2 regions of the Bradyrhizobium sp. CB82 genome follow, and region 1 is predicted to be linked to the other one. Evidence: riboswitches for the same ligand, from Rfam matches in the RefSeq annotation. Region 1 holds a riboswitch; the other holds the start of a gene.
What was found. Region 1 has a riboswitch for glycine ahead of QA640_RS38290 (D-amino acid dehydrogenase). Riboswitches for the same ligand answer to the same signal wherever they lie in the genome.

Region 1 (6,375 bases):
GCAAACCCGGGGCGGTCAGTTGAATAAAAAGCCTTTATCAATAAACAGGAGATCCTTATTGGAGAGAACCTTATCTGAGGGAACACCAAAGCAGCGTGTATAGCCTCCACGCCCAGAAGCGCAATTGATCTTGAGAGTTTTATCGATACCGCGAGTAAAACATTTCGAGTTCATACAGACGGCAAACCTCTCGCTCAGTCATGCCGTGACGCAACTTTGGCGCCAGATTATCAAACACCTCCGAAGTAACTCCATTTACCGTACGCATTCGATCAATCTCCGAAGGCGACTTGATTATGCGCAATGGAGTGAAGATCGGATCCGACGCATCGGCAAACGTCCGAGGTCCGATTGCATCAACGACACGCAAAAAGTCGCCAACAGGCATTCAAGCCTGCTCTCTGCGCCGAGTTCGGTCCCTATCTTGGCATTGTCTGGCAGTAGATCACTCAATAACTTAACGAGCGCGGAAACACCCTCATCTTTCGGATTGGGGCCGGGCCAAGTCCGGTAGTTTTTCACCCAGGTAGTTTGACTATGAAAATCGTCGTATGAGCCTGGAACGATCCCGATCGCTTCACCAGACAAAGGGATAAGAAGAAAACGGGGTCTGGTAGTCGAATTTGGCGTCGCGCTAATATCGTCAACAAATAGCGCCAGTTGTGCTCGGACGTCACGAGAAGTGCGTCGAAACCGTACTTTTCATCAACCGCCGCGCTTGTTCGACCCGGTTTTCGTACTCGATCTGTGCAAAAGGAACGTACGGAATCGTTTTGATTGAAGGAAGGTCAAGAGTCTTTCTCCGACAGATGCCCTACTCGGGCGGCAAAGGGTACAGAAGTGCGATCAGGAACTTGGAGAGCCTGATCTGATGGATGCGTTGTCAAGAGGCTTGACCTATCCGGAATCTCCTCTGAAGTACGGTTTTTGCCGGCCTGGTATTCAAGTCCACGGTCTAGGTACAGCACCATTACAAAGTCAAGCAGCGGATCGCGGTCCTGGCACCAGGACGGTGGCAGATAACGGATCTCTGGCCATTAACTTCTGGGCGCGCGCAACTTTTGCATGAGATTGATAACCCTCAAACGTGTTTGAGAGCACTCTCGTTCGTCTTTCACGTAATCGAATCAAACATCGCTGATTGCGCGAGGTATCTGCCGCCACATGCTCATCGCGTGGCCTCACCCCGTTGAGGATCGAGCGCGCAAGCGTTTAGATCGCCCAAGCGGCTCTCGGGATCATAGGTGTCCGATACCAGCCACTGATTTGCAAGCACATGGCTTGCTCTCGGGAAACCCTCGCGCAGTCGCGCTAAGCCCGGCTCTAGCCGCTTCAAAGTGTCAAAGAAGAAAGGCGGCCTATTCAAGGCTTGCGCCTGAATTCGCCGCGTGTCGACGCCCAGAGCCGCAGTACGGCCCGAGCCCCGCCTGCAATCGCACCGGGCACGACTTGAGCTTCATGATCGAGCAGCGTCTGTGACGGAGCGGCGGGCAAAAAATGTGCTGATGACCGACTGCGGCAGCCAATCGAAACAATGACAGAGCGATCAGGTTCATTGTGCCTAAATCGCAAATTGTTTCCATCGCGGACCGCAAGGAGCGCTGGCGACTTCATAGTGCTTACGAACGATCTGTCGCGCAAAACAACTGAACCGCAGTCGCGAGATTATCGCTCCCGACACACACAATTACTTCAGACGCACGAACCGCTTCGTTCAGCCATAGATCACCCCAATATTGTCGATCAGGTTAGACCTGCCTGAGTGCTCGTGTCGCACACTTTTCAGCCGATCCCGCAGCATTACTGCAATTTGTTCACTTCTGCGCGGGAAAGCGACGAATATGTCGAGGGGGCGGTATGTTGAGGAAAAGGCGCTTTCTGCGCCGCTGTCGGAATCGTGTCGTTTCGGGGCCAGTCGAACTGCGCCAGACGATCATCAAGTGATCCCTTCTGTGCTGTTATTGACCTTGATGATACCTCGATCTTGACATGCCATCACATGCCTGAAAATATTGGGATGTCTGACGACAGCGTGCGGGAGAGCGCGGTGAGCCGCCAATGGCCATTGCCGCCGACGGAGCAACTCCCCAAGGAAACTCTCAGGCCCAGGACCGCACGCCCAGGACAATCTGGAGAGAGGCGCCAGTTGGCGCCCACCGAAGGGGACCGCTACCCATTGGGCCAGCGGAGCAAGCTCTCAGGTGCACGGACAGATTTGGGGCGGAGCTATGGCGAATACCATTGCGACGTTCACCCCTGTCTTGGAGCACATGATGACAACGATCGCTATTATCGGATCCGGCATTACCGGAGTTACAACCGCTTACGCGCTGGCTGTGCGCGGCTACTCTGTTACAGTATTCGATCGACATCGTTATGCCGCGATGGAGACCTCGTTTGCCAATGGGGGACAATTGTCGGCAAGCAATGCGGAGGTCTGGAACAGCCCAAGCACGATCGTTAAAGGTCTCAAATGGATGCTGCGCAAGGACGCCCCCTTGCTGCTGAACCCGAGTCCAAGTTATCATAAATATACTTGGTTGGCAGAGTTCGTCGGCCAGATCCGTCACTATCGTCGTAACACAATCGAGACGACTAGACTCGCAATCGACGCGCGGCAGCATCTGTTTGACATTGCCGATCGTGAGGGCATCAATTTTGATCTCGAACGACGAGGCATTTTGCACGTCTATTCCAGTAAAGCCGAATTCGATGCAGCTTCTTGCGTGAATAAGCTGCTGCTGGAGGGAGGACTGGACCGGTGCCCCGTAACCCCCTCTGAAATGCGTGCGATCGAACCTGCGCTGCGGAACCAATATTATGGCGGTTTCTTCACCCCGTCTGACTCAACTGGCGACATTCACAAGTTCACGCGCGGTCTTGCTGCGGCCTGCGAGCGAAAGGGTGTGCGCTTTGTCTTCGGAGCACAGATCTTCCAGATGCGCTCGGATGCACAAGGTGTGCTTGTACATTGGCAAGAAGGTCCTCTTAGGAACGAACACAGGGCTCAAAGGGCAGTAATCTGTGCTGGTATTGGCAGCCGCCGTATTGCTTCAATACTCGGAGATCGCGTTAACATCTATCCCGTCAAGGGATATTCCATCACGGTGAACTTGCCGGACACGGTGAGCCAGACAGCAGCGCCGCGTGTCAGCATCCTCGACGAGGCGAGCAAGATCGTCACTAGCCGGTTGGGAGAAGATCGCTTCCGTGTCGCCGGAACCGCTGAATTCAACGGCGAGAACCGCGACATCAGCGCCAGTCGAATTAGGCCTCTGGTGCAGTGGGTGGAACGATTTTTTCCCGGTGTTTGCACGGCGCAGGTGGTGCCTTGGGCCGGCTTGCGTCCCATGACACCCAGCATGATGCCGAGGGTTGGCAGGGGTAAGAGGCCGAACATCTTCTACAACACTGGCCATGGTCATCTGGGCTGGACACTATCGGCTGCGACAGCTGAGATGGTCGCCGACGCCATCATGACGGAGGACGGCGGCACGCCGAGTGGTTGACCTGTAACTGCATACCCAATCCGCGCCAAAGCTCTGAGCACGTCCTATTCTCCACCGCCCTCATATGTAAATGTGAGTCAACGCCTCCAGGGCAGGTCTGCGATGGATCCACGGGGTGGAAACACGGTGCTCGGAGCCGCCGCGCAGCACGTCGACCGGGCTCCAGGGTGAGGATTGGCTGCAGACGATCGGAGCAGGTCAACCCATCACTTCCGACGAGGAAGTCAAGAGCATGAGATCCGTCTATCCGTTTGATTTGGCCCTTGGTGATGCGGTCAGAATTCGCCCCCACCGCCGCGGAACGGCTTGAAGCGGATCGCGAGGCGGCGCTCAAACAATGGCGCCTTGCATCTTCGCCTCCCGTCACATCGGCGCCGGCGCGCGCGAAGCGCACCTGATCTGGAACGAGAATTACGTAAACCTGGTTCAAGTTTGACCGCGAGGAGGCGATCGAACGCAAATTCGAGTCGAACGTCGCGCTTTTTTCGCCGCTCAGAGCGGCTAAGCGATTGAGTTGGAATCGCATTTGTCGTTGGTGGACTGTTGCGATTGCAGGGTTTTGATGCTTCGGTCGTCGGAACCTTGCAGTTTCCTTTTCAAGATTCCGTCGAATCGCCAATCATGATTCCGTCGTCGCATCGGAGGTGGCGATGCGATCGAAGAAGCACAGGACGACGGGATCGGGCGATCTGTTCCGGGCCAGGCTGGACCAGATCTTCAATATGAAGCATGAGCTGGTTCAACTCGCCGGCAAGGTCGATTGGGACTGGATCGACGGCGAGATCGCGTCGCTCTATAGCGAGAATGGTCGGCCGGGCATCGCGACCCGCTTCATGATCGGCTGCTGCTGCTCAAGCACATTTACGGCCTGTCCGATGAGGGGGTGTGCGAGCGCTGGGTGCACGACCCGTATTTCCAGTACTTCACCGGCGAAGAGTTCTTTCAGCACGCGTTCCCGCACGAGCGCTCGGACCTGAGCCGCAAGCGGCTCGGCGACAAGCTGGAGCTGTTGCTGGCCGAGAGCTTGCGGGTGGCGCACGAGGCCGGTGTGAGTGGCGGAGTAATTCTCCCCACTTATGGCATTTGAAAATTTCCCAGTTTTCGCGATGGCCGACCGTCCAGGGCATGCCCTGGACGGTCGGCCATCGCATCGAATCGCCGACGTTCCCCCTGCAGGCGGGAGGGAGGGCGCGGTGCTCAAACTTGGGGAACTTGTCATGATTCTGGATTTGCATCGCCAAGGTCTGTCGTTCAGCGCGATCGCCCGGCAGCTTGGTGTCGACCGAAAGACGGTCAGGGCCTACATCGCCAAAGGATTGGAGCCGCCGGTCTACAAAAAGCGAGTGGCGAGGCCTGGAATTGTCGATCACTTCGAGGCTTATTTGCGCGAGCGGCTGGCCGCCTATCCTGCGCTCACGGCCGTGCGGCTGTGGCGTGAGCTCACGGAACGCGGCTTCGCCGGTGGCTACAGCATCGTGCGCGATCGCGTGCGCGAGCTGCGGCCTTCCCAGCCGGCGGGCTTCGAAGTGCGTTTTGAAACGCCAGCGGGTGAGCAGGCGCAGGTCGACTTCGCCAGGTTCGAGGTCGAGTTCGTCGATGAGCCAGGGATCAAGCGCATCGTCTGGCTGTTCTCCATGGTGCTCGGCTACTCACGCCTGATCTGGGCGCGGTTCGTTGTCCACCAGGACCTCCAAACAGTGCTTCGCTGCCATATCGCCGCCTTAGAGACAATCGGCGGCGTTCCGCGCGAGATCCTCTACGACCGGATGAAAACCGCTGTCCTCGGCGAGGATGCCGAGGGGCTCGTGGTCTATAACCGCGCGCTGATCGATCTCGCTCGCCATTATGGCTTCCAGCCGCGCGCCTGCCGGCCTTATCGGGCCAAGACAAAGGGCAAGGTCGAGCGGCCGTTCCGATACATCCGCGAGGACTTCTTCCTCGGCGGTATCTTCCGCAATCTCGACGATCTCAACGGCCAGCTCCGCCATTGGCTGGATACGGTCGCCAATCCGCGGGTGCACGCCACGACCCGTCGGGTCGTCAACGAGGCCTTCGCCGAGGAAAAGGCGGCACTGCAAGCCTTGCCGGGCGCGCCCTATCGAGCAGTGTTGCATCTGGAGCGACGGGCCTCGCACGAAGGCATGGTGAGCGTCGGCGGCAATCTCTACAGCGTGCCTGATACCACGCGGCGGCGGGTCTTCGATGTCCATGTCCTCGCCGACGAAATCCGCATCTTCGAGGGCAGCGTGCTGGTGGCAAGTCATGCTCCGCTCGAAGGTCGGGGCCAGAAGCGGCTCGATCCGGCACACCGCAAGCTCGCCAGCTTCGGCCGACGCCGTCCAGGCAACACAGAACCCGTCACCCTCACGCGCGCCGGAGACCACGCCGCGCGTCGTTCGCTGGACTTCTACGCGGCCGTCGGCCGCCGCCTGGCAGCCCAGGAGGTCGTGTGATGAGTGCTTCCTCCGTCATCGAGCGCGTCAAGACCAACCTGGTCAGCCTGAAGATGCCGCGCGCCTTGGAAATCCTCGACGTCACCCTGCGCGGCCTCGAACGCGGCGAAATTAGCGCCGTCGAAGCCATCGACGCCTTGCTCACCGAAGAGCTCACGATGCGCGAGAACCGTCGCATCAAAATGGCGGTTCAGATGGCCAAGTTGTCGGCGATCAAGACGCTCGCCGGCTTCGACTTCGCCTTCCAGCCGTCGCTGGACAAAAACCGCGTCCTGGCGCTCGCCGGATTGCAGTTCATCAATCGCGCCGAGGCCGTCCACCTCATCGGGCCACCAGGAACGGGCAAGACCCATTTGAGCCTCGCTCTTGGTGTCGAGGCCGTCAAAGCAGGGCGCAGCGTCTACTTCAGCTCC
Region 2 (7,298 bases), 4.5 Mb from region 1:
CTCGTCCAGCGCGATGCGCAGGCCGTCGCTGCCGAGGCCGAGATTGATTGTCTCGGCCGTGGCGCGCGCGATGATCTCGTCACGCTTCGTACCAACGTCCACGCTGACTGTATCGAAGAAGTGTTCGGAACGTGGCGCGAAGCCGAGCTTGCGCAGACCCGCGGCCAGCACGGCGGTGCGGCGATGCACCATGCGTGCGATCTGCGAGAGGCCTTCAGGGCCATGATAGACCGCATACATCGAGGCGATCACGGCGAGCAGCACCTGCGCGGTGCAGATGTTGGAGGTCGCTTTCTCACGGCGGATATGCTGCTCGCGGGTCTGGAGCGCGAGGCGATAGGCGGGTGCACCACGCGAGTCCACGGACAGGCCGACGATGCGGCCGGGCAGCGACCGCTTCAGCGCATCGCGCACCGCCATGTAGGCTGCGTGCGGGCCGCCATAGCCCATCGGCACGCCAAAACGCTGTGCCGAGCCGATCGCGATATCTGCGCCGAGCTCGCCGGGCGAGGCCAGCAGCGTCAGCGCCAGCAGATCGGCGGCAACGATCGCAAGGGCGCCCTTGGCGCGCAGCGTCGCAATGGCCGGCCGCAGGTCGCGCACCGCGCCCGAGCTGCCGGGATATTGCAGCAGTGCACCAAGCACGTCTGTCTTGTCGAGATCACTGAGGGGATCGCCGACGATCAGGTTCCAGCCCAAGGGCTCTGCGCGGGTGCGCATCACCGCGAGCGTCTGCGGATGCACGTCCTTGTCGACGAAGAAGGCTTGCGCTTTCACCTGCGAGTGCCGCTCGGCGAGCGCCATGGCTTCGGCCGCGGCGGTCGCTTCATCGAGCAGCGAGGCGTTGGCGACGTCGAGCCCGGTGAGGTCGCAGATCATGGTCTGGAAGTTGAACAGCGCCTCCAGCCGGCCCTGGCTGATCTCGGGCTGGTAGGGCGTATACGCCGTGTACCAGGCCGGGTTTTCCAAAATGTTGCGCTGGATCACCGCGGGCAGGATGGTGCCGGAATAGCCTTGGCCGATCAGCGAGGTGAAGACCTGGTTTTGGGCTGCGAGCTCGGCCATGTGCGCGATCGCCTCGGTCTCGGTCAGGGGCTTGCCCAGATCGAGCGGAGATGCCTGCCGGATCGAGGCCGGCAGCGTCTCCGCCATCAGCGCATCGACGCTCTTGGCGCCGACCGTTTCGAGCATTGCGGTGACATCGCGCACTGAGGGGCCGATGTGGCGGCGAACGAAACTGGCGGCGGTTTCGCCGCTGGATTTACGGTGCGCGGTCATCGCTTGCTCCATCGTCCTTAAGCCGTGTGTGCCTTGTAGGCGGCTTCATCCATGAGGCCCCCGAGCTCGCTCTTGTCGGCAATTTTGATCTTGAAGAACCAGGCCTTGCCTGCGGCCTCCGAATTGACTAGCGCCGGCTCGTCGACGACCGCCTGGTTGACCTCGAGCACTTCGCCCGAGATCGGCGCATAGACGTCCGACGCCGCCTTCACGGACTCGACCACGGCCGCAGCTTCCGTCTTCTTCAGCGCGCGGCCGACCTTGGGCAGCTCGACGAACACGATGTCGCCGAGCTGCTGCTGGGCGTAATCGGTGATGCCGACGGTGGCGACGTCGCCGTCGATGGCGAGCCATTCATGGTCGGAGGTGTACAGCGTAGTGGTCATTGTCTCGTCCTCAGCGTTTGTAGGTGTTTTTCACGAAGGGCATGGCAGCGACTGCGAGCGGCAGGCGCTGGCCGCGCACCTCGGCGAAGAGCTTTGTGCCGAGCGCGCTCAGGCTCATGGGCACGTAGCCCATCGCCACCGGCGCGCTCAGGCTTGGGCCGAAACCGCCCGATGTGACCTTTCCAATGGGATCGCCGCCCGCGCTCTCGGCAAACAGCAGCGCGCCCTCGCGCACCGGGGCGCGGCCCTCGGCACGCAGGCCGACGCGGCGGCGGGATGCGCCGTGATCGAAGTGGGCGAGAATCTTTTCGGCGCCGGGAAAGCCGCCGGCGCGGGCGCCGCCGCTGCGGCGGCTCTTCTGCACCGACCACTCCAGCGCGGCCTCGACCGGCGTGGTGGCGGTGTCGATGTCGTGGCCGTAGAGGCAGAGCCCGGCTTCCAGCCGCAGGCTGTCGCGGGCCCCGAGACCGATCGGCAGCACGTCCGGATTGTCCAGCAGCATCTTGGCGAGGCGTTCGGCATCGGCAGCCGGAACCGAGATCTCGAAACCGTCCTCGCCGGTGTAGCCGGAGCGCGAGACGAAGCACCTGATGCCGGCGACCTCGTGCGGGCCGGCGTCCATGAACTTCATGGCCGGTGCCTCTGCACAAAGTTTCGCCAGCGCCGCTTCGGCCTTCGGACCCTGGAGCGCGATCAGCGCGCGGTCGTTCAGCGAATCGATGATGCAGTCATCGGAGAGATGCGCGCGCAGATGTGCCTCGTCCTCGGCCTTGCAGGCGGCATTGACGACCAGGAACAGGTGATCACCCAAATTGGCGACCATCAGATCGTCGAGAATGCCGCCGTCGAAATTGGTGAACTGAGCATAGCGCTGCCGCCCCTTGGCGATCGCCACGATATCCTGCGGCACCAGCCGCTCCAGCGCGCTGGCGGCGTCCTCGATCCTCCCGGATTTCGGCCGCAGCGCGATCTGGCCCATATGGGAGACGTCGAACAGGCCCGCTTTGCTGCGGGTATGGAGGTGCTCCTTCAGCACGCCGGCGGGGTACTGCACCGGCATCTCATAGCCCGCGAACGGCACCATCTTGCCGCCCACGGAGACATGGAGGTCGTAAAGAAGGGTACGTTTCAGGGAGTTCTTGTCGTCCGACGCAAGCATCACAGGGGCCCTCGCGGTTCCCGGGGAGAATTCCCCGAGGGAAACCAGTCGAAGCCCCATCTGTCGCTGTGCCTGAGAGTATTATCCCGTCGGCGGGTGCCACCCGGGCTTCAATGCCCGTCGGCGCCTCTTTCCAGATGCTGTCAAAGCCACACGGTCCCTTTGCCTGAGAGTTTCCGGGGCGGTTGCTCCTTCGGCGCCGGCAACAAAGCCGGTCTCTCCCGACGTGGCCGTACGTTACATGTAGGTACAGAACACAGGCTGGCCAAGGCTGTCAACGCGGCCGCAATGTCTATCAACGGCCTATTGCGCGGCTGCGGCAACCCTCTGATCTCTCTGCACAGTTTCTGGACAGGGCAGCTCACCTTGTCTAAAAGCGCTATCGCCCGCAGATATCAGCCTTAATTTCAGGTTTGGGCGGATTCTGGCGGATCTTGCACCCGATTGGATGAACATGAGCGGCGTCAACGAGATCAGGTCGACCTTTCTGAACTTCTTTGCCAAGAACGGCCACGAGATCGTGCCGTCCTCGCCATTGGTGCCGCGCAACGATCCGACGTTGATGTTCACCAATGCCGGCATGGTGCAGTTCAAGAACGTCTTCACGGGCGTCGAGAAGCGCCCCTATCACCGGGCCACCACCTCGCAGAAATGCGTGCGCGCCGGCGGCAAGCACAACGACCTCGACAATGTCGGCTACACCGCGCGCCATCTCACCTTCTTCGAGATGCTCGGCAACTTCTCCTTCGGCGACTACTTCAAGGAGCGCGCGATCGAGCTCGCCTGGAATCTGATCACCAAGGATTTCGGGCTGAAGAAGGACAAGCTGCTCGTCACCGTCTATCACACCGACGACGAGGCGGCCGGCCTGTGGAAGAAGATCGCGGGCTTCTCCGAGGACCGCATCATTCGCATCCCGACCTCGGACAATTTCTGGGCGATGGGCGATACCGGTCCGTGCGGCCCTTGCTCGGAGATCTTCATCGATCGCGGCGAGCACATCTGGGGCGGGCCTCCCGGCAGCCCGGAAGAGGACGGCGATCGCTTCCTCGAATTCTGGAATCTGGTCTTCATGCAGTTCGAGCAGGTGACGAAGGAGGAGCGCCAGCCGTTGCCGCGCCCCTCGATCGACACCGGCATGGGGCTGGAGCGCATGGCCTGCATCCTGCAGGGCGTCGACAGTGTGTTCGAGACCGATCTCTTCCGTCAGCTGATCGATGCGACCGCGTCCGCGCTTGGTAGCGGACCGAATGAGCAGACGGTCGCCTCGTTCAGGGTGATCGCCGATCACCTCCGCTCCTCGGCCTTCCTTGTGTCTGATGGCGTACTGCCCTCGAACGAGGGCCGCGGCTACGTGCTGCGCCGGATCATGCGACGGGCGATGCGCCACGCGCAGCTTCTGGGCGCGAAGGAGCCGCTGATGCATCGCCTCGTCTGGGCGCTGGTGCGTGAGATGGGCCAGGCCTATCCCGAGCTGGTGCGCGCGGAAAAGCTGATCGAGGAAACGCTGCGGCTGGAGGAAACCCGCTTCCGCAAGACGCTGGCGCGCGGCCTTGCCATCCTCGACGAGAAGAGCGCGTCATTGAAGAAGGGCGACATGTTCGACGGCGACGTCGCCTTCACGCTCTACGACACTTACGGCTTCCCGCTGGATCTCACACAGGACGCGCTAAAGTCGCGCGGTATCAGCGTCGACCAGTCTGCCTTCACCGATGCGATGGAGCGTCAACGCGAGAAGGCGCGTGCGTCCTGGGCGGGCTCGGGCGAGGCCGCCAGCGAGGCGATCTGGTTCCCGCTGCGCGAAAAGCTGGGGGCCACCGAATTCCTCGGCTATGAGACCGAGAGCGCCGAAGGCGTCGTCGCGGCGCTGGTGAAGGACGGCAAGGAAACCGACAGCCTCAAGGCCGGCGAGACCGGCTCGATCGTGCTCAACCAGACCCCGTTCTATGCGGAGTCCGGCGGCCAGGTCGGCGATACCGGCGTGATGGTCGGCGAGGGCGGGATCAAATTTCGTGTCACCGACACGCAGAAGAAGCTCGGCGATCTCTTCGTGCATATCGGCACGGTGGAGCAGGGGACGCTTAAGGCCGGCACCGCGCTCCAGCTCGAAGTTGACCACGCGCGCCGGTCCTCGATCCGCGCCCATCACTCCGCGACGCATCTTCTCCACGAGGCGCTGCGCCAGGTACTGGGCGATCATATCGCTCAGCGCGGCTCGCTGGTCGCGCCCGATCGCCTGCGTTTCGACTTCGTGCATCCCAAGCCGATCACGCCGGCGGAGCTCGCCCGCGTCGAGGACATTGCCAATGACGTTGTGCTGGAAAATGACGAGGTCACGACGCGCATCATGGGTGTCGACGAGGCCCGCGAAGCCGGCGCGCGTGCGCTGTTCGGCGAGAAATATGGCGACGAGGTCCGCGTCGTCTCGATGGGCAAGACCGCGCGCGAACACGGCGCCAACGCAATGGGCTGGTCGGTCGAGCTCTGCGGCGGCACTCATGTCAAGCGCACCGGCGATATCGGCCTGATCACGCTGACAAGCGAGAGCGCGGTCGCTTCCGGCGTGCGCCGTATCGAGGCGCTGACCGGGCGTCATGCACGCAAGCATGCCAACGACACCATGGCGCTGGCGAAGACCGCAGCCGCCGAGCTGCGCACCTCGCTCGAGGACGTGCCGGCGCGCATCACCGCGCTGATGGACGAGCGCAAGAAGCTGGAGCGTGAATTGTCCGACGCGCGCAAGAAGCTCGCGATGGGCGGCGCTGCGTCGTCCGGCAATGGCGCAGCCGCAGGCGTGCGCGAGGTCGGCGACGTCAAACTGATGGCGCGTGCGGTCGAGGGCATCGAGATGAAGGATCTCAAGAGCCTTGCCGACGACGGCAAGAAGCAGATCGGCTCCGGCGTCGTCGCGATCGTCGGCGTCACCGAGGACGGCAAGGCCGGCGTTGTGGTTGGTGTCACCGCCGACCTCACTTCGCGCTTCAACGCAGTTAATCTGGTTCGCGTCGCCTCCGAAGCGCTCGGCGGCAAGGGTGGCGGCGGTCGGCCTGACATGGCGCAGGCCGGCGGGCCCGACGGCGCCAATGCGGCGGCGGCACTGTCGGCGATCGAAAAAGCCATGGTCGGCGCGTAGATCGCCGTGCGCCTCGTTCCGCGAGGACGTGGGCTTCGCGATCCCAATTTGAGGGATCGCTTGTACGAATTGCTGGAGCACGATCCGCTGGCCTATTCCGCCGGGTCGCACTTCATCCAGGTGATCGTGGCCGTCATCGTGCTCGACGTCGTGGCGATGACGCTCGCCTCGGTACCGGATCTGGACGCTCAATTCGGCGCGCTGTTCACGGGCGTCGCCATTCTCGCGGTGATCGTGTTCGCATTGGAATATGCGGCGCGGCTTTGGACCGTCGCCGGCCATACGCAGCGCAAGGCGTCGCCACTTGCCGACCGGTTCTCCTACGTCTTCTCCGCGCTCGGCATCATCGATCTCATGGCGTTCCTCCCTGCAGCGTTCGTGCTGGCCACCGGCCGGCACTCGACGATGGCGGCGCTCGGCGTGCTGCCGTTCTTCAAGTTGATCCGCTATTCGCCAGCGATGCGTTCGCTGCTCGCCGCCGTCCATGCCGAACGGCGCGCATTGATCGGATGCATCGTCATCCTGATCGGCGTGGTGCTCACCTTCGCTTCGCTCCTCTACGCCATCGAGCGCGAGGTGCAGCCGGAGAAGCTCGGCACCATCCCGCAGGCGATGTGGTGGGCGATCGTGACGCTCGGCACGGTGGGATATGGCGACGTCGTTCCGGTGACCCCGCTCGGCAAGTTCGTCTCCGTGTTCGCCATCATCAGCGGCTTTGCCATGATCGCGCTGCCGGTCGCGATCATCTCGAGCGCCTTCGCGGAAGAGGTGAAGCGCCGCGACTTCGTCGTCACCTGGGGCATGCTGGCGCGGGTGCCGTTGTTCTCACATCTCACGGCATCGGAGATCGCCGACATCATGCGCCTGTTGCGCGCGCGCACCATCGAGCAGGGCGAGATTCTGGTTCGCCGCGGCGAGGTCGCATCATCGATGTATTTCATCACGGCGGGCGAGGTCGAGATCGCGCTGCCGAACCAGCACGTCCGGCTGACCGACGGCACTTTCTTCGGCGAGATCGCCCTGTTGCACAGGACCAAGCGGAGCGGCACCGTCACCGCGACGCGGAAGACGCGGCTTCTGCTGCTCGACGCGCAGGACTTTCATGCGCTGATCGAGCGCATGCCGACGCTCGCTGCTCACGTCCGCAAGACCGCCGAGGCGCGTCTCGGCGAGGCCGGCGATCTCGCGGTCGCCGAGCTCGCGCAGGCGAAGAAAGAGGGGGGCGGCGGGGCGGGCTAACCAGGCAGTCCCGGGTCAGCCCTTGCGCAGGAAGATGTAGTCGGCCGAGTAGGGCGCGCTTTTGAACTCGCCGGCCTTCTCGCAAGCACCCTCGAGCTTGCCA

Region 2: linked by a shared signal. The riboswitch ahead of gcvT (glycine cleavage system aminomethyltransferase GcvT) and the one ahead of QA640_RS38290 (D-amino acid dehydrogenase) in region 1 are both predicted to bind glycine.

What each region holds. Positions count from the first base shown of each region.
Region 1 covers NZ_CP121650.1:7,967,437-7,973,811, forward strand. Annotated here, with positions in the region: glycine riboswitch at 2,026-2,124, shown strand; glycine riboswitch at 2,127-2,216, shown strand; gene QA640_RS38290 (D-amino acid dehydrogenase) at 2,274-3,509, shown strand; partial or broken gene QA640_RS38295 (transposase) at 4,160-4,557, shown strand; gene istA (IS21 family transposase) at 4,703-5,962, shown strand; partial or broken gene istB (IS21-like element helper ATPase IstB) at 5,962-6,375, shown strand, end outside.
Region 2 covers NZ_CP121650.1:3,430,823-3,438,120, forward strand. Annotated here, with positions in the region: gene gcvP (aminomethyl-transferring glycine dehydrogenase) at 1-1,278, opposite strand, end outside; gene gcvH (glycine cleavage system protein GcvH) at 1,296-1,664, opposite strand; gene gcvT (glycine cleavage system aminomethyltransferase GcvT) at 1,675-2,823, opposite strand; glycine riboswitch at 2,969-3,057, opposite strand; gene alaS (alanine--tRNA ligase) at 3,278-5,956, shown strand; gene QA640_RS16395 (cyclic nucleotide-gated ion channel) at 5,963-7,195, shown strand; gene QA640_RS16400 (DUF3455 domain-containing protein) at 7,211-7,298, opposite strand, start outside.